One region of the Floccifex sp. genome, then DNA from elsewhere that is predicted to be linked to it. Evidence: predicted binding sites of a transcription regulator. Region 1 holds the regulator's gene; each other region holds the start of a gene.
The links. Region 1 encodes HrcA, which represses chaperone genes, less so after heat shock. Its sites were predicted from a motif close to TTTTAGCACTNNNNNNNNNNNAGTGCTAAAA; they were not measured.
Positions count from the first base shown of each region.

Region 2: ACI313_RS07205 (co-chaperone GroES) is a predicted target of HrcA. The motif match lies at 5,450-5,480, and genes of this name have one in related genera.
Region 3: ACI313_RS08525 (Hsp20/alpha crystallin family protein) is a predicted target of HrcA. The motif match lies at 2,990-3,020, and genes of this name have one in related genera.

Region 1 is NZ_JBJEEX010000055.1:20,863-27,745, forward strand. It holds gene glgB (1,4-alpha-glucan branching protein GlgB) at 1-1,281, shown strand, start outside; gene ACI313_RS03595 (class I SAM-dependent methyltransferase) at 1,323-1,910, shown strand; gene ACI313_RS03600 (DMT family transporter) at 1,937-2,761, shown strand; gene ACI313_RS03605 (DeoR/GlpR family DNA-binding transcription regulator) at 2,758-3,522, opposite strand; gene ACI313_RS03610 (polyphenol oxidase family protein) at 3,525-4,277, opposite strand; gene ACI313_RS03615 (flavin reductase) at 4,270-4,770, opposite strand; gene hrcA (heat-inducible transcriptional repressor HrcA) at 4,910-5,950, shown strand; gene grpE (nucleotide exchange factor GrpE) at 5,943-6,488, shown strand; gene dnaK (molecular chaperone DnaK) at 6,503-6,883, shown strand, end outside.
Region 2 is NZ_JBJEEX010000116.1:15,500-22,382, forward strand. It holds gene ACI313_RS07180 (ammonium transporter) at 1-1,686, shown strand, start outside; gene thrS (threonine--tRNA ligase) at 2,012-3,757, shown strand; gene ACI313_RS07190 (TM1266 family iron-only hydrogenase system putative regulator) at 3,856-4,104, shown strand; gene ACI313_RS07195 (hypothetical protein) at 4,145-5,041, shown strand; gene ACI313_RS07200 (hypothetical protein) at 5,085-5,384, shown strand; gene ACI313_RS07205 (co-chaperone GroES) at 5,511-5,771, shown strand; gene groL (chaperonin GroEL) at 5,783-6,883, shown strand, end outside.
Region 3 is NZ_JBJEEX010000130.1:3,387-10,269, forward strand. It holds gene ACI313_RS08515 (ABC transporter ATP-binding protein) at 1-1,100, shown strand, start outside; gene ACI313_RS08520 (ABC transporter ATP-binding protein) at 1,090-2,955, shown strand; gene ACI313_RS08525 (Hsp20/alpha crystallin family protein) at 3,134-3,529, shown strand; gene ACI313_RS08530 (DUF5052 family protein) at 3,562-4,170, opposite strand; gene ACI313_RS08535 (Type 1 glutamine amidotransferase-like domain-containing protein) at 4,167-4,820, opposite strand; gene ACI313_RS08540 (YitT family protein) at 4,811-5,647, opposite strand; gene ACI313_RS08545 (DHH family phosphoesterase) at 5,728-6,663, opposite strand; gene ACI313_RS08550 (acetate/propionate family kinase) at 6,656-6,883, opposite strand, start outside.

The DNA.
Region 1 (6,883 bases):
GTTACTGATAACTTTGCGCTTCGTTATTATGATGGAACTCCTTTGTATGAATACGATAAACCGGAAGATGCATATTCAGAATGGGGTACATTAAACTTCAATCTTTGGCGTGAAGAAGTTCGTTCTTTCTTAATGAGTGCCGCAAACTATTGGTTAGAAGAATTCCATTTTGATGGATTAAGAATGGATGCCATTAGTAATGCCATTTATTGGAAAGGAAATAAAGACCGTGGCGCAAATGAAGGAGCTATTTTCTTCTTGAAACGTATGAATTATTTATTAAATGAAGCACATAACGGTCAAATTATGTTGATTGCCGAAGACTCATCGGATTTCCCAAATGTTACGCGTCCTAGTTCAGAAGGTGGACTTGGATTTGATTATAAATGGGATATGGGATGGATGAATGATACTTTGAAGTATTTGGCAATGGATCCTATTTATCGTCAATGGCATCATAATAAAATCAATTTCTCAATGGCTTATTTCTATTCAGAACGATTCATTTTACCATTTAGTCATGATGAAAATGTTCATGGCAAGGCAACTATTGTGAATAAAATGTGGGGAAATTACAATGATAAGTTTGCCCAAGCTCGTGCTTTATATGTTTACATGTTTACGCATCCTGGTAAAAAATTAAATTTCATGGGAAATGAAATTGGTCAAATGCGTGAATGGGATGAAAACAAGACTTGTGACTGGTTCTTACGTGAAATGCCTATGCATGATAGTTTTGAAAAATTATTTATGGAATTAGGTGCTTTATATACTAAAAATGATGCGTTCTTTGAAAATGATTATAGTTGGGAATCATTTAGATGGATTGATGCGGATAATAATAAACAAAATATGTATTCTTATATTCGTAAAGGATCAACTCGTGACTATGTTGTGATTTTGAATTTCTCTACAAATGCGTATAAAAATCAACAATTTGGTGTTGAACGCAAAGGAAAATATAAAGAAATTATCAATACACAATGGGCTAAATACAATGGAAACATCCCAAATAGTGAACCACAAGTATATCAATCAATGAAAATGAAGATGCATAATCTTCCATATACAATTGAAGTGGATGTACCATCTTTAGGAGCTTGTGTTTATGAAGTTCGTCATCAAAGACCAAAACCAAAAGTAGAAGAAGTTGAAACTAAAAAAACTGCAAAGAAAACAACAGTGAAAAAGGCAACAACTAAAAAGTCAACTGCCACAAAAACAACGGTTAAAAAGGCAGCAACGAAAAAGACAACTTCTAAAAAATCAAAAGCTGAATAAGAGGATTGTATATCCTCTTTTTTATTTGGTATAATCAAGCCATGAGTCAATATTTTGAAAATGATAAAAATTTAAAAGATGAACCAATACAAATTCATTTCACAATTCAAAACAAAGAATATCAACTTCAATCAAATACAGGCGTATTTTCAAAAGATAAATTAGATACGGGAACAAAAATATTATTAGAAAGTGTATTAAAAGAAGAAAAAAATCCATCTCGTTGTCTAGATTTAGGATGTGGAATTGGTCCAGTGGGAGTTGTTTTAGCTTCGAATTGGAACAGTGAAATCATGATGATTGATATTAATGAAAGAGCGGTTTCTTTAGCTTCGCAAAATATTAAAAACAATCATTGTAAAGCTACAATTAAATGCCAAGATGGAATTTGTACAGAAGATGGAATGTTTGATTGCATTGTATTAAATCCTCCTATTCGAACAGGAAAAAAAGTAATTTATTCTTTATTTGATCAATGCATTGAACACTTAAAAGGAAATTTATATATTGTGATTCGTAAACAACACGGTGCTCAAAGTGCTATGAATTATTTAGAAGAAAAGGGATGTGTTGTGGAAAGAATTGTAAGAGATAAAGGATATTGGGTTTTAAAGTGTTATTGTAAATAGAAAATGTTTTTGATAAAATTTTTTCTATGAAAAATAGAGGGTATGTATATATTTTAATTACGGTTTTTTTGTGGTCTACAGGTGGTATATTAATCAAATATATCACAGGAAATCCCATTGCGATTAATGGAGCACGATCTTTAATAGCTTTAATTTTATTTTTTATTTATAAGAAAGGACTTAAAATCAAGATCAATCGCTATGTTGTATCCGCAGGAATTTGTTTAATGTTGACCAATACGTTGTATGTTATGGCAAATAAAATGACGACTGCAGCCAATGCCATTGTATTACAATATTTAGCTCCCATTTTTGTATTGATATGGGATTGTCTATATAAAAAGAAGTTACCATCAACAAGAGAATTCTTATTAGTTGTCATGGCTTTTTCAGGAATGGTATTATTCTTTTTTGATCAAATTGATGGTGGAAAACTTATTGGAAATTGTCTTGCGATTTGTGCAGGACTTAGTTTCTCAGGAGTGTTCTTTATTAACTCTTTACCAAAGGCAAGTAGTGAAGACGCTAGTATGTTAGGTTTCTTGTTGTCGTTTTTGATTTCGATTCCATTCTTAAATCAAATTGATTATGGCAATACAACATCGATAATTTCTTTACTTTGTTTGGGTGTTTTCCAAGTTGGATTGGCTTATATTTTCTTCTCTAAAGGATCTAAGCTTACCAATCCTGTTACTACTTCTTTAATTGGTTTATTAGAAGCGGTAATGAATCCAATTTGGGTATTCTTATTTTATGGAGAAACCGTAGGAGCTTATGCGTTATGTGGTTCAGCTGTTATTATTTTAGCAGTTGTGTTAAATACGATATGGAGTGCAAAGGAGGCTAATTAAGCCTCCTTTACTTGTATAATATTTTTAATATCTTTGACTCGTTGATATTGTTCGTTTGTGATTTGATTGGTAATCAATAAATCGGTTTCATTGAAGCTACAATATTTAAAAGGAGCTTCTTTTTCAAATTTAGATTGATCACATACCGTTATGATTTTCTTAGATTGATTAATAATATGTCTTTTAAAACCAATTTCATGAATTGTATTTGTAGTAAAACCATTACTTCCTAAAATGCCATCGGTTCCAAGAATCGCAACATCAATGTGCATGTGATTTATGATTTCTTCGGCAAAGTGACCATAACAACGAAGCCCTTCATTTAATACACTTCCACCTGCAAAAATAATATTTAAATTCATCTTAGCGCATTCTAAAGCTAAGGGAAGGGAATTGGAAATGATGGTTAAATCTTTTTTCATAGAAATATATGGAATTCCTAAAAGAATGGTACTTCCAGAATCTAAATAAACAACTTGACCGTCTTCTAATTCTTGAAAAGCACGATAAACTATCATCTTTTTATCTTTTTGATTTTCTTGCCAACGAAGATAAACAGGTAATTCACTTAATGAGTTGTCTAAACGAGCATATCCGTGTTCGCGAATGACAATGTTTTGATCTTCTAATTCATTTAAATCATTTCGTAGTGTTTCTGGTGTAATATCTAAAAGCTTGGCAAGTTCAGATATTTTGATACGATTTTCTTTTAATAATATATTACGAATCTTAACTTGACGTTCATCTTTTCTTTTTGACATATTTATTCCTTTATAAAACCAAAAGTAAAATGCTCACCGGTTTGTTTATTATTTCGATAACTAAAACAAGTTTCAATTTCTTTTTTAGTATCCATTGTACTAGGTACAATTTGGGTAATTCCATTGTTTTTTAACATTTGTATACAAAGACCTTGATTGTCTAAATAAGCTTTTTGATGGGGCATATAACGAATAAATGGTTCGACATCAAAGTCTAAATTATGAATCAAATCAATGACTTCCATACCAACTTCCAAAGAATCAAATAAAATACTAGGAGAAAAATAAGCTTTGGTGAATTGGGGATGAAGTAAATCTTTTGATATTAACTCCTTAACAACTTTGTCCACAATTCCTTGTGCAGTGCCTTTCCAACCAGAATGAATTACGCAAACACAAGGAGTGGTTTCATCGACAACTAATACACCAACACAATCCGCTGTGAAGACACCAATTAAAGTATTAGGTTCTGTGGTATATAGAGCATCTACGTTTAGAATACTATCTTCTTTTGTATAAGCACCTTTACCATGATCACAAATAGAAACACGTTGTACATTGGCTGTGTGTTTTTGCCATGGTAAAACCCAATTTTCTAAAGGAAGTGTTTCTTTTTCGAGTTCTTTTCGATTTTTCATAACGTCTTCACTGTTTAAACAAACATGAAGGGCCATATTATTTTGTTCAGGGGCTTTTATATCTTTTAGTGTTGTGGCTCCATATATATTCGTGTTAAGGTGAATGATTTTATTCATTGATATATACCTTTTCTATTTCTCCTATATATACAATATGTAAATCATCATTTGGATAGTTTTTATCATATATTTCTTTAAATAAGAAACTATCTTTTTTTAAGGAATCAACATATAGTTTACGACAAACGAAAACTTCTTTTGCTTGTTTGAACGTAGGTGTTCCTTTTAAATCAATGACATCAAAGTGTACGTTTTCAATTTTATTTTCATCTCTTCCTGATTTTGTTCCTAGGTATGATAATTCTGTATGATGACCTTCAAAGAATGAAATAGAAAAAGTATCGGAAGCGTCAATGAATTCTTTGGTGTATCGTTGTGGACGAATAAAGATAATGGCAATGTCTTTGTTCCATAAATGACCTAAAGCACCCCATGAAGCAGTCATGGTATTGGTTTTTCCTTGGCTGGTAGCACTAATCAAGCACCATTCTTTTCCGATTTTATCAAATGGATTAAATGATAAAGATGATATGTTTGTTTCTTTAAACATAATAAATTCCTCCTTTTTTTATTATTGTATCAGATGGAAAAAGAAAAAAATAATTTTTAGCACTAAAATATTGACGGTGCTAAAAAATATGCTATACTGTTAGCAGACAAAGGTAATGAGTGCTAGATTGGAGGAGCGTATGGGACTAACAAATAGACAAAATGTTATTTTTAAAACAATTGTTGAAGAATTTACTCGTACAGCAGAACCGATTGGCTCGAAAACTTTGATGAATTTATTGGATTTCCCGGTTTCGTCGGCGACAATTCGAAATGAAATGGCAACTTTGGAGAAATGTGGTTTACTAGAAAAAACACATACTTCAAGTGGTCGTATTCCGAGTTCTAAAGGGTATCGGTATTATGTCGAAAACTTAATGGAAACGGATTTGGATGTTCCAACGAAACAGACATTGCAGACTTATTTTTCAAATCGTCATTACTCAATAGATGATGTCATTGATAAGAGTTGTGATATTTTATCGCAGATGACGCATTTAACGAGTATTGTACTGGGTCCTGAATGTGAAGAACAAAAACTTCAAAACATTCAATTAATTCCTATTAATTCAAAAAGTGCTGTTGCGATATTTGTGACAGATCAAGGACATACGGAAAACAAAGTATTCCAGTTCAAAGAAGATGTTTCACTAGAAGATATTCGTAAGTGTACGGATTTATTGAATGATCAATTAATTGGAACGCCAATTAGTCAACTTGAAGAAAAAATGAATGAAATTCATCCTTTGATGGCGGCTAATTTGGTAAGACATGAAGTTTTATTTCAAGCGTTTGTGACAGCGTTTATGAGATTTGCGCAAGAAAAAGTAAAAGTCTCAGGTCGTTCAAATATGTTGTATCATCCAGAATTTAGTGATATGAATCGACTTAAAGAATTCTTGAACACATTGGAAAATGGTCAATTAATTCGTGAGTGGACGCATTCGGAGGAACAAAATGCCATCAGCATTGGAAACAAAAAAGAGCTTTTACAAATTGGTGATTGTTCAGTTATTCGTGCTAAATTCAAGTATTCACAAGGTGAAGAAGGTGAATTGATGGTAGTTGGACCAAATCGTATGCAGTATTCAAAGGTTGTTGGTTTGATGGATTATATGACAAATGTGATTGAAGATATATTTGACGATGATCAAAAAAAGGGAGGTGGAAAGAATGAGTAAAAAAGAAAAAGATGTAAAAGAAACAGTTGAAAAAGAAACTGAAGAAATAAAAGAAGAAACAAAAGAAACAGTTGAAAAAGATGAAAAAGATCTTTTGATTGAAAGCCTTCAAGAAGAGGTTTCAAAATTAAAAAATGATTTTGCTCGTGCATATGCAGATACAGAAAATTTAAAGAAACGCCTAACAAAGGAAGCAGATAATGCCAAGAAATATCGTTTCAAGGATTCGGCTTTAGAGCTTCTTCCAATTGTCGACAACATGGCAATGGCTTTGAAAGTACAAACAGAGGATGAAACGTTATTGAATTATGTAAAGGGATTTGAAATGATTTATAATCAATTCCTTTCTGTACTTGATAAAGAAGGCGTTAAAGAAATTGAAGCAGAAGGAAAACCTTTTGATCACAATACGATGCAAGCTCTTATGCAAGAAAAACAAGAAGGAACAGAATCTGGTATCGTATTAGAAGTTTTACAAAAAGGTTACATGTTAAAAGATAGAATTTTAAGACCGGCCTTAGTAAAGGTTAGTGAATAAAGGAGGAAATTAATATGGCAAAAATTATTGGTATTGACTTAGGTACAACAAATAGTTGTGTTGCAGTAATGGAAGGAAAAGATTGTAAAGTAATTCCTAACCCAGAAGGAAATCGTACAACTCCTAGTGTTGTTGCTTTTAAAGATGGAGAACGTATTGTCGGAGATGCTGCTAAGCGTCAAGCTGTTACAAATCCAAATACAATTAGTTCTATTAAACGTTTAATGGGTACAAATGAAAAAGTTACAGTTGAAGGAAAGAGCTATACTCCACAAGAAGTATCTGCTATGATTCTTCAATACTTAAAAGGATATGCTGAAGATTATTTAGGTGAAAAAGTCACAAAAGCTGTTATCACTGTTCCTGCATATTTCAACGATGCTCAACGTCAAGCA
Region 2 (6,883 bases), on a different contig from region 1:
ATCTGGTACTTGATAGGTGCTGCATTGGTATTCTTTATGCAAGCTGGATTCGCAATGGTGGAGGCAGGATTTACACGAGCTAAGAATGCTGGAAACATCATTATGAAAAACTTAATGGACTTCTGTTTGGGAACTGTGGCGTTCTTGATTTTGGGTTACAGTTTATTGTGTGGACAAGATGTAGCAGGCTTTATTGGATGGGGTGAAAGCCCATTATTGAATTTTGCCGGAACGGATTGGTCTAGCTTAGTTTTCAATTTAGTATTTTGTGCAACAGCTGCCACCATTGTTTCAGGAGCTATGGCCGAGCGTACAAAATTCATTTCTTATTGTATTTACAGTTTTGTGATCAGTTTAGTTGTATATCCTATTGAAGCTCACTGGATTTGGGGCGGTGGATGGTTAGCTCAAATTGGTTTCCATGATTTTGCTGGTTCAGCAGCTATTCATTTTGTTGGTGGTTTAACAGCATTGATAGGGGCAAAATTGTTGGGTCCTCGTATTGGAAAATTTGATAAAGATGGAAAACCTCATGGTATTCCTGGACATAATATTACGATTGGAGCATTGGGTGTCTTTATTTTATGGTTTGGTTGGTATGGATTTAATGGTGCTGCTGCAACAAATGCGACACAATTATCTACAATCTTTGCCACAACGACAATTGCACCAGCCATTGCCACAGTTACTTGTATGATTTTCACTTGGATTAAATATGGTAAACCCGATGTTTCTATGTGTTTAAATGCATCATTAGCTGGTTTGGTTTGTGTTACAGCTGGATGTGATTATATTAATGCCTTTGGTGCTGTAATTGAAGGAATTGCTTCTGGTTTAATTGTAATCTTCGGTGTTTGGTTACTTGACTATAAATTGAAAATTGATGATCCTGTAGGAGCTGTTGCGGTACATATGTGTAATGGAGCTTTAGGAACTTTAATGACTGGTTTACTTGCTTGTGGTACCGATTCAAGTGGATATGAGGTTCTTGGTTTGTTCTATGGAGGAGGAATTCATTTCTTCTTAATTCAATGCCTTGGTTTATTAGCCGTTGCACTTTGGACAGGTGTGACAATGTATATTACGTTTAAATTAATTGATAAAACAATTGGTTTACGTGTAAGTGCTCATGAAGAAATTATTGGATTGGATTTAATGGAACATGGATTGGAATCTAGTTATGCTGGTTTCCAAATTTCAAATGATTTTAATAGTTTGTTAGAAGATGAGAGTTTTGCTTTATCGGATATTGATTTACCTGAAACGGTTCAAGATGATCTTCAACCAAAAGTAGAAGTTGACGATGCCATTCCTGTATATAGCGGATATGGTGAAATGAACAAGGTTGAAATTATTACTCGTCTTGAAAAATTTGATGTATTGAAGCGTTCTTTGGATGCGATTGGAATTGGTGGAATGACTGTTACCCAAGTATCTGGTTGTGGTGTTCAAAAAGGTCAAGAACAATTCTACCGTGGGGCCAAAGTTAATATGGAACTTCGACCAAAAATTAAGGTTGAAGTCGTTGTTAGCGAAATTCCAGTGGAAACGGTGGTTAAAGCTGCTAAGAAGGCATTGTATACCGGAAATATTGGTGACGGCAAGATTTTCGTATACCGTGTAGAAAACGTTTATCGTATTTCAAGTACAGCTACAGGGCCATCGGCCTTAAAGTATTCCAAATAACGTGGAATTGTATCCCCTTTATGGAAAGAGGTTTACCGCATGGTAAGCCTTTTTCTTTTGACATCTCGTTAATTCCGTTTTATAATCAAGCTAACAATAGCGATAAGGATATGAAGTCTATTATTTTAATGTAGAGAGAAAAACGGTTGGTGAAAGTTTTTTGCGAAATGTAGTACTTTACTCCCTTTGAATTGCCCTTGAAAAAGTGTGCCGTATTCTTGCGTTAAAAGATTTGAGTGTTCCCGATTGGGAGAACAAAGGTGGTACCGCGTACGACAGACGTCCTTTGATTGTCTGTCGTTTTTTTTATATAAAGGAGAAAGATATGGAATTAGTTAATATTTTAGAAGATGAACATTTATCGATGTTAAATCATTCATGTGCTCATATGATGGCACAAGCTGTTCGCCACTTATATCCAAATGCGAAATTCTGGGTTGGACCTGTTGTTCAAGAAGGTTTTTACTATGATATGGATTTAGGTGATGTTTCTTTAAAAGATGAAGATTTAGAAAAAATCGAAAAAGAAATGAAAAAAATCGCCAAAGATGGAAAACGCATTGTTCGTAAAGAAATCACAAAAGAAGAAGCTTTAGAAATGTTTGGTGATGATGAATATAAAGTGGATTTAATTAATCGTTTAGACGATGGAACAATCACTTGTTATTCACAAGGAGATTTTACTGATTTATGTCGTGGACCTCATGTTGAATCTGTAAAAATGTGTAAAAACTTTAAATTGTTAAAGCATTCAGGGGCTTACTGGAAAGGTGATGCCAATAATAAAATGCTTCAACGTGTTTATGGTGTTTGTTTTGATACAAAAGAACAATTAGAAGCACATTTAGAAGCTTTAGAAGAAGCTAAAAAACGTGATCATAAAAAATTAGGTAAAGAAATGGAATTATTCATGTTAAGTGAATATGCTCCTGGTATGCCTATTATGCTTCCTAATGGAATGGTTTTCAGAAATATTTTGGAACAATTCTGGTATGAAGAACATACAAAAGAAGGGTATCAATTCATTAAAACACCTATTATTGCTTCACGTGAGTTATGGGAAATTTCTGGTCACTGGGATCACTATCAACAAAATATGTACACAACAAAAGTAGATGATAGAGACTTTGCGATTAAGCCAATGAACTGTCCAGGGGCTTTACTTGTATATAATAACTCTCTTCATTCTTATAAAGATTTACCTTTACGTATTGGTGAATTAGGTCAAGTTCATCGTCATGAAGCGAGTGGGGCTTTAAATGGTTTATTTAGAGTTCGTACTTTCACACAAGATGATGCGCATATTTTCGTAACTCCTGATCAATTGGAAGATGAAGTTAAAAAAGTATTAATGTTGATTGATCGTATTTATTCTGTATTTGGTTTAAACTATACAGTTGAATTATCAACTCGTCCTGAAACTGGTTATATTGGTTCTTTAGAAATTTGGGAACAATCTGAAAAAGCATTGGCTAATGCGTGTGTTCATGCGGGTAAAGAATATGTTGTTAATCCAGGAGATGGAGCTTTCTATGGTCCTAAATTAGATATCCATATTAAAGATAGTTTAGGAAGAGATTGGCAATGTGGAACAATCCAATTGGATATGAATTTACCTGAACGTTTTGAATGTACTTATGTAGACAGTGAAGGAAAGAAACAAACACCAATTATGCTTCACCGTGTTATCTATGGTTCAATTGAACGTTTCATGGGTATCTTAATTGAACACTTTGCGGGTCATTTCCCATTGTGGTTAGCTCCAGTACAATTTGATGTAATTCCTGTTCATGTTGAAAAACACTTAGCTTATGCGAACGAAGTTGTGGGATTATTAAAAGAAGCTGGAATGCGTGTTCAATTAGATGATCGCAATGAAAAATTGGGTTATCGTGTTCGTGAAGCACAAATTAAGAAAATTCCTTATGAATTGGTTGTTGGTGAAAAAGACATGGAAAATCGTACGGTTACAATTCGTAAGTCTGGGTCAAAAGAACAAGTTACAGTGGATTTGATGGAAGCTGTAAATAACTTTAAAGAAGAAGTCGCAACTAAAGCTTTATGGAAATAGTGAGTTTTATACTCGCTATTTTTTTATGCTTCGTATAAAATAGTATTGTTTCTAACATCAAAACAGAGTTGAGATGAAAGATACGATGGGAGGGTTTTATGGAATCAAAAGTCGCTTTAATTGGCATCCTTGTGAAAAATCCAGATTCAGTGGAACAATTGAACTGCATTTTACATGAATATAGTCAATTTATTATCGGAAGAATGGGTATTCCTTATAAAGAAAAGAATGTAAGTATCATTAGTATTGCCTTAGATGCAGATATGGATACGATAAATATGATTTCTGGTAAAATTGGTCGACTCCATGGAATTAGTTCCAAAACAATCTTAACGAAAATGGATTAACTCGCCTTTTGTTTGGTTAGAAATACAGGAGGGTTAAAAAATGTTTAAAAAATTTATGAAGATGGGACTAGCTGGTTTATTGGCTCTTTCCTTTAGTGCATGTAGTGCACAAGAAGATGAACCGGTATCAATTTTATGTCCATCGGGTGCACCTGCACTTGCTTTGTTGGGATTAGCGCATGATGAAAATGTTTCAATTGATTATGCGTCTCAAGATGTTCTGCAAGCTGAGTTATCAAAAAAGGATGGGGAATACGATGTTATTGTAGCTCCTACTAATTTAGGTGCTAAGTTATATGGTGCAAGTGAAACGTATCAACTTCAAAGTGTTTTAACTTGGGGAAACTTGTATATTGTAGGACCTAATGGACAAGATTTTACTCAAGGTAGTATTGGTGCGTTTGGTGAAAATGCTGTGCCTCAACTTGTGTTCAATTACAGCTATGATACAACGAATCTTGATGTAACGTATTATTCAGATGTTGCTCAAGCTCAACAAGCTTTATTGACAGGACAAGTAGATAGTGCTTTATTAGCAATGCCTGTAGCACAAGCCTGTATTGCAAAGGGTAAAGAAAACAATATGGATTTAGCTATTTTGAGTGATGTTCAAGCTAGTTTCAAAGAAAAAAGTGGATCGGATTTAAATGGATATCCTCAAGCTTCTTTGTTTGTGAAAAAGGATTCTGTAAAGAAAGTTGATTATGTTTTAAATGAAATTTCGGAATTCATTGATTCTTGTCAACAACAAGATATTTTAGATCGTATTGATGAAGTGGGAGCGGAAACATTAGGTGTTCCTTCAGCTGAAATTTGTGCTAAGACTTGGGATAAACAAAATATTCGTTTTGTTCAAGCAAATGAAGCCAAAGATGATATTATCAATTTCCTTTCTTTATTTAATATCGAAGTGAATGAGAGCTTATTTGTTGAATAGAATTGGTAAATTGTGTAGAATAATAGCGTTTGAGAGGTAAAATATGAAAATTACAGATAGCGCAAAAGTAATTCTAGAACAAATTTTAGACCAAGAAAATAAGAATTGTATTACGTTCTTTACACAAGGAGAAGGTTGTCAAACTCGTTTGTGTATGGATTGCATTGTAGTGACAGATGCAATGCAGATTAATGGATTGTATGTAGATATGTCAGAAGAAACTGCTCGATTATTAGAAGACATCACTTTGGATGCGGAAGATGGAAATTTAGTAATTACTTCAATGCATTCTTGTGGTTCATCTTGTTCTTCTTGTTCAGGTGGTTGTGGAGGTTGCCAATAGGTAACCTTTTTTTTAAAAAAATAAGGTGTTTTTGCTTGAAGTATGTGTAAAAGTGAGTATAATACAATTAGCACTTAGGAATAGAGAGTGCTAAAAGAGTGCTAATTATAAAAGGGAGGAACGCTTATGTTAAAGCCTTTACATGACTATGTATTATTAGAAAAAATTGAGGAAGAAAGTACCACAGCTTCAGGAATTATTTTGACAAGTACAAAGGAAAAATCAAAATTTGCCAAAGTAATCGCTCTAGGTAGCGATATTAAAGAAGCTTGCTACAAAGAAGGCGATGAAGTCTTATATCGTGATTATGCTGGAACAACCGTAAAAGATAATGATCATGAATATATCGTAATTAAAGACGAAGACATTATCGCAGTTAATTGTTAGGAGGAATGGTTATGGCAAAAGAAGTACGTTTTTCAAAAGATGCTCGTGAATCAATGTTAAAAGGGGTTAACACATTAGCCGATGCGGTTCGTGTTACTTTAGGTCCTAAAGGACGTAATGTTGTATTGGAAAGAGAATATGGTTCACCTTTAATCACAAATGATGGTGTTTCTATCGCAAAAGAAATTGAATTAGATGATAAATTTGAAAATATGGGAGCTAAATTAGTTTATGAAGTAGCTTCTAAAACAAATGACATTGCTGGTGATGGAACAACAACAGCTACTATTTTAGCACAAGCTATGATTGAAAATGGATTGAAACAAGTTGATCGTGGAGCTAATCCAGTATTGATGCGTGAAGGAATCGAAATGGCTAGTAAAGAAATTGCCAATTATATCTTAGATCATTCTCATAAAGTAGAAAGTACACATGATATTGAAAATGTTGCGACTATTTCTTCTGGTTCATCTGAAATTGGTCAAATCATTGCTAAGGCTATGGATACAGTTGGTCGTGATGGAGTTATTTCAACAGATGATTCAAATGGATTTGAAACAGAATTAGAAATTGCTGAAGGTATGCAATATGATAAAGGATATGTTTCACCTTACATGGTTTCTGATCGTGAAAAAATGGAAGCTATCTTAGATAATTGTTATGTAATGGTTACTGACTATAAGATTTCTAACTTACAAGAAATTTTACCTGTCTTAGAACAATTAGTTAAAACAAATCGTCCTTTATTGATTATTGCTGATGATTTGGAAAACGAAGTTGTTTCAACTTTAGCTGTTAATAAATTACGTGGTACATTCAATGTTGTAGCCACTAAAGCTCCGGGATTTGGTGATAATCAAAAAGCTATGTTAGAAGATATCGCAATTTTAACTGGTGCTACTTTCTATTCTAAAGACTTAAGTATGAATCTACAAGATATGACATTAGCTGATTTAGGACAAGTTAAACGTGCTGTTGTTAAGAAAGATTCAACAACTTTAATTGGTGGTACTGGTGATAGTGAAGCTATTAAAGAACGTGTTAATTTAATTCATGCACAAATGGAACAAACAACTTCTGATTATGATAAAAAACATATGGCAGAACGTTTA
Region 3 (6,883 bases), on a different contig from region 1:
AACACGAAAAAGAAAAATTCACTCAAGCCAGTGATGATGTTTATAATCTACAAAAAGCAGCTGAAAAAATATTGATTTTTAATAATCCATCAATGCAGTTTACCGTGTATTGTTGTATATTAGCCATCTCATGGTTTGGAGCTCATCTTGTTGTTTCAAATTCAATGACAACAGGTGAACTATTATCGATGTTCACATATGTAAACAATATTTTAATGTCATTAATGATGTTATCTATGAACATCGTCATGATTACAATGTCTATTTCAAGTTGTGAACGTGTCTGTGAAGTGATTAATTTTAAAAGCACACTTACTTCTCCAGATAATGGATTAAAAGAAGTAAAAGATGGAAGTATTGACTTTGATCATGTTTATTTCAATTACGGTCAAGTTGATGAAGGATATGTATTAGAGGACATCAATCTTCATGTCGATTCTGGTACAACGCTAGGAATATTAGGAGCAACAGGATCGGGTAAAACAAGTTTTGTTCAATTAATTCCTCGTTTATATGACACGATAAAAGGAAGTGTAAAAGTTGGTGGTATTGATGTCCGTAACTATGATTTAAAAGTGTTACGTGATAATGTGGCCATGGTTCTTCAAAAGAATGTTTTATTTACGGGTTCCATCAATGAAAATATGCGATGGGCTAATGAAAATGCTACGGAAGAAGAAATTCAAGAAATGTGTAACTTAGCACAAGCAAGTGAATTCATTGATAAAATGCCACATCAATATAACACCCACATTGAACAAGGTGGAAGCAATGTTTCCGGTGGTCAAAGACAACGATTATGTATTGCCAGAGCTTTATTAAAGAAACCTAAAATCTTAATTTTAGATGACTCGACAAGTGCTGTTGATACCAAAACCGATGCTTTGATTCGTAATGCTTTTATGGAAAAGATACCGGATACAACTCGTATTATTATTTCGCAACGTGTTTCGTCCATTCAAGATGCTGATCAAATCATTGTGATTGATGATGGTAAAATCATTGCGAAAGGATGTCATGAACAATTGTTAAATACTTGTGAAGCTTATCGTGATACGTATTTAGCGCAACAAAAAGGAGGCGACTTTGATGAACAATAAAAAGAAACCTAATTTTTCAAGTTTATTTCGTGTTTTAAAAGAAGTGATTTCAAATTATAAATTGTTAGCCTTTATAGTAATTATTTTAATATTAATTTCATCTATTACCGGAGTCATAGGAAATACTTTTATTAAAAGTTTAGTTGATGTGTATATTGTTCCTATGTTAAGTCAAGAAACACCAGATTATATGCCACTATTTTCCGCTTTATCCAAATTAGCGTGTATCTATTTAATTGGTGTTCTATCTTCTTATTTATGGAATCGTTTAATGTTGAATGTAGCTTTGGGTACACTAAACAATATACGAAAAAAATTATTCATCCATATGGAATCACTTCCTATTCAATATTTTGATACCCATGCCCATGGCGATATTATGTCCGTTTATACAAATGATGTGGATGCACTAAGACAATTTATCTCCCAAAGCATTCCCAATTTATTTTCATCATTCGTAACCATTATTGCCGTAGCAATTTCCATGTTTGTGATGAGTCCCATTTTAGCTATTATAACAATTGCGTTTTCTTTACTTTGTATCTTTATTTCTAAAAAAGTAACCGGCTTATCTGGAAAGTATTTTAACGCTCAACAAAGAGAACTAGGACAAGTCAATGGATTTATCGAAGAAATGATTGAAGGAACAAAAGTCATCAAAGTCTTTAATCACGAAAAACAATCCATCTCAGATTTCAAAAAAGTTAATAATCAACTATGTGAAGCCAGTCGAAATGCCAATACCTATGCCAATATTTTAATGCCTATTTTAGGAAACATTGGTTATTTATCTTATGTCGTCGTTGCCATTGTTGGTTCTATTTTAGCAATCAACGGAAAAGCTGGTATTACAGTAGGTATTATTGTTTCCTTTGTACAGTTGAATCGTTCATTTAATGGACCCATTAACCAAGTATCACAACAATTAAATTCCATTATTATGGCAAGTGCCGGAGCCAAACGTATTTATGATCTAATTGATGAAACTCCTGAAACCGATAATGGAACGGTAACCTTAGTCAACGTTAAAAAAGAAAATGAATCATTGGTTGAATGTCATGAACAAACTGGTCATTGGGCTTGGCGTCATGTACACAATGATGGTTCCATTCAACTTGTTCCTTTAAAAGGAGATGTACGATTTAATCATGTCACGTTTGGATACAACGATAAGAAAACAGTTTTACACGATATTTCCTTATTTGCCAAACCGGGACAAAAAATTGCCTTTGTTGGAGCAACAGGTGCCGGTAAAACAACAATCACTAACTTAATTAATCGTTTTTATGATATTCAAGAAGGTTCTATTACTTATGATGGAATTGATGTGAAGTTAATAAAGAAAGATGATTTACGTCATTCTCTAGGAATTGTTCTTCAAGATGTGAACTTATTTACTGGAACCATCATGGACAATATTCGCTATGGTAACTTAGAAGCCACAGATGAACAATGCATTGCGGCTAGTAAACTTGCCAATGCACACGATTTCATTAAACACTTAGAACATGGCTATAATACCCAAATCGTTGCTGGACAAGAAACTTTATCACAAGGACAAAAACAATTGTTGTCAATTGCTCGTGCAGCTGTGGCCAATCCACCAGTTCTAATTTTAGATGAAGCTACAAGTTCTATTGATACACATACTGAAAAAATCGTTCAAGAAGGTATGGATAAATTAATGGCCGGAAGAACGGTATTTGTGATTGCCCATCGTTTAAGTACGATTCAGAATGCCAATGCGATTATGGTATTAGATAATGGAAAAATCATTGAAAGAGGAAATCACGATGATTTAATGGCTCAAAAAGGTGTATATTATCGCTTATATACTGGATCCTTTGAAGAATAAATACTTGTAAATTTATCAACTACTTTATCACATTTTTTAGCACTTAACTATTGACAGTGCTAACTATAGTGTTATAATAACAATGTCAAAGGAAATACTTAATCCTTTGTGAATATACAACAATAAACAAAGTGATAGTTTCATTATTTTGTTTGCATAAAAACTGGAGGCGATTATTATGATGTACTATCCAACATTTGATTTATTTGATGATTTCTTTACAGGTTCTTCGAACAGTGATTTTATGAAAACTGATATCGTAGAAAAAGACAATAACTATGAATTGTCTATCGAAATGCCAGGTGTCAAAAAAGAAAATATCCAAATGGAATTAAAGAACGGATATTTGAAAGTTGGTGCCAAGACTTCTAATAGCACTGAAAACAAAGATGAAAATGGACGTATTGTTCGTAAAGAACGTTTCAGCGGATCATATGCTCGTTCATTCTATGTAGGTGAAAATGTTCGTCAAGAAGATGTCAAAGCTTCATTCGATAATGGTGAATTGAAGATTGTTCTTCCTAAAGAAGCACCTAAACGTGTTGATGAGACAAGATATATTCCAATTGAATAACAAATCAAGACCACGACAAAAATCGTGGTCTTTTAATTTAATAAATCTTTATCAATAATTTGAAAATTAGCTCGATGAATATATAACGCTTTTCCATCAATCATTAATTTCGTCATTTTCGGAAGATCTTCTGGTATTTCCCAATACACTTTATCACCTGAATACGCTACAATAGGTTGTCCTAATTGCGATTTGATAACTACCACTCTTGATTTCCCAAACATATTTTTATACTTGTTGATAAATCTTGAAACAGAAGAAGCATCCATAATAGAATTTGAAGAACTATCAATGCTTTCAGATATGAAATCTACATCTGGAGTTAATCCCTTTTGTTCAAATATACAAGTATCCCCACAAGATTCCATTTCTTTTCCATCAATGGTAATTGTGATTACACTTGATAATTCATAACTTGTTTCCACACTACCATCTTCATCATAACTCGTTTGTTCGATTGGATTTCCGGTAATACTGATTTTTGAGCCCGATGTTTGAAGAACTTCATTTCCATAGTTATCGTATGTATAAATCGTATATCCATTCCCAATCAAGTTTCCTTTAATGTCATTTATTTTGGATTGAAACAAAGAACAACCACTCAATAAAAAGCACATTAAAACAACTAATATTTTTTTCATAGCTCAACCACCTTTCCAAATAATTCCATTTTTTCTGCACAAACAATACCACCTGTTTCATATATTCCATAGATTGGTAATTGTTTTTCGTCTTTAACTTTTTGAATATATTTCTTTTGATGGTTACTGGCATTATAGTGAACTTCAATATCAAAATCAGAAACAAAACCAAGTCCATTTAAATATTTGAATTCAGGATATTCATCATCAGGAGTAATGTGATATTGATTCAGTTGTACCATTGCCCCAGCACTCACACCAATAATCGTTCCTTTATAATTTTTGATAACTTTTTTTAAACGACATTCTTTTATTCGTTTCATAAATAAGTCAGGAGCTCCACCTGGAATATATAAAACCGTACTATTTTCAATTTTTTGTTTCATTTGTTCATAGCTATCTTCATAGTATTGAATCCATTCAATGTTTGATATCCCGTATTTATGAAATACATCGTTATATAAACGATAAAAATATCCTTGTCCTTTTTTAAATTGTTTATTCCAATCTTCAATTGATTTGGTATCATCGAAAAAAGTTAAAGCACAGATACATACTTTGTCTTCTTTTTTGAGATATTTTTTTAAGGTTGGATATGCCCAATTTTGATCAAAATTAAAATCACTTAATAAAATGGATGTCATAGCCATTCCTTTTCTAGTGTATATCCTCTACCTTTTACATCCACGACTTTATTAACCGTCACAAAGGCTGTGTTATCAATTTCTTCAATAATAGCTTGTACATTACGAAGTCGTTTCACATCCACAACACACTCGATTTTCTTAATTTCTTTTTTACGATATCCAGATTGTACATACGATAAAGTAATTCCATAGTCCTCTTTTAATAAAGCCTGGGCAATTTGTTCATAGAATTCACTAATCACATCGACTTGGTATTTATCCACTCCCATAGTTAGTACACGGGAAATCGAATTGGTCATAAAATATGTATAGATTAATCCATAGATGACATATGTGACATTTGAGAATGGAACTTGTCCAATCATGATACATGTATCCACAACATTAATAACGGTATTGACAGGCACTTTTAAATATTTTGATGCGAGTAAACATGGAATATCTACACCTCCGGTAGACCCACCTGATTTCATAACCAAACCAATTCCCATTCCACATACAATTCCTCCACATAATACAGCTAAAAAGATGTTGTCGACAATTTGAGTAATAAAAGGAATGTTTTCAAAGAAAGCCAAGGCAATAGGATACACAAAACTAGATAATAGAGAACCATATACAAGTTCTTTTGATCCAAAGATATATCCAATTGGTAGACATACAAGATTTATAAATAATACCGTAGCTGACATTGGAATACCAACTAATTTATGCGTAATAATAGATAATCCTGTTGCTCCTCCGGCAATGATATCAAAAGGAACAATAAAGGCACAAACACCAAATGCCAACAAACTACTTCCTACAATATTCATTAAAATTTTCTTCATTTTTCCTCCTTAAAAAAAGTGGCCAGGGAGATTTTCCCTAACCACGTGGATCCAAGCTTACGCTTAATACTTTACTTTATTTAATTTTCAATACTTCTTTTTGATATACAATCGATAATTTCATGAACTTGTTCAATGGTGATGTTTTTTATTCCACATGCACAAACATGACCACCTCCACCAAAAGACGAGGCAATATCACGTACATTTTTCGTTTTTGAACGAAGAGAACATGCGTATAATTCACTGTCTTTCATCTTCGTAAACAAAGCCCAAATTTCAATTTCTTGAATACCGCTTAGACAATAGACTTTATCTTTGGCATTTTCATATGTTTGTCCACAAGACTGATAGTCTTCTCTTTCCATAATGGCATACATACATTTATTCATTACTTGCGATTGATTTCGAACTTTGGTTTCGTATTGATAATCCGATAATGAAATAGAAAAATTAAGTTCATTGGCTTTTAATACATCCACTCCGCATTCAATCAAATAAGCAGCTACTTCAAATGTTTCTTTTCTTACACTGGCAATGGAAAAACGAATGTTATCGGCAATTAACCCACAATAAAAATATTGGGCCGCACGTGCAGAAATCTTAATATCGTTTTCTTTAAACAATAAAGGCACCATTTCACACGTTGCACTTGCCTTTTCATCTATCCATTCAATATCACATATTTCTTCAATCTTGACATGATGATCAATACGAATTGAGTGTTTTGCCAATGAAAAACGAGAATCCGATACACGTGCTAAATTACTTGTATCCAATAATATAGCTAATGAAGAAGCGATGGTTTCATCGCTTACTTCATCTAAATGATCCACAAATTTACTTGAAACCGGTGACATCATCCCACAACAATACACTTGTTTTTCAGGATACGTTTCGCGAATCCATGTCGCAAGTCCAAGTTGTGAGCCCATCGCATCAGAGTCTGCTAATTGATGACGGAAAATGGTAATAATATCAGCTTTTTGTATTTCTTCAAGAATGGTTTTATGCATTTTCCATTAAATCCTTGTAAGCATCACGAGCCATAACTAATTCTTCATCAGTAGGAATTAGCCATACTTCCATTTTACTTGCTTCAGAACTTAATTTCTTTTCAACACCACGTACATCTTTATTTAATTCATCTAATACTTCTACACCGAATACAGATAAACCATCACAGATTTCTTTACGGTGTAACCAAGAGTTTTCACCGATTCCTCCGGCAAAGAC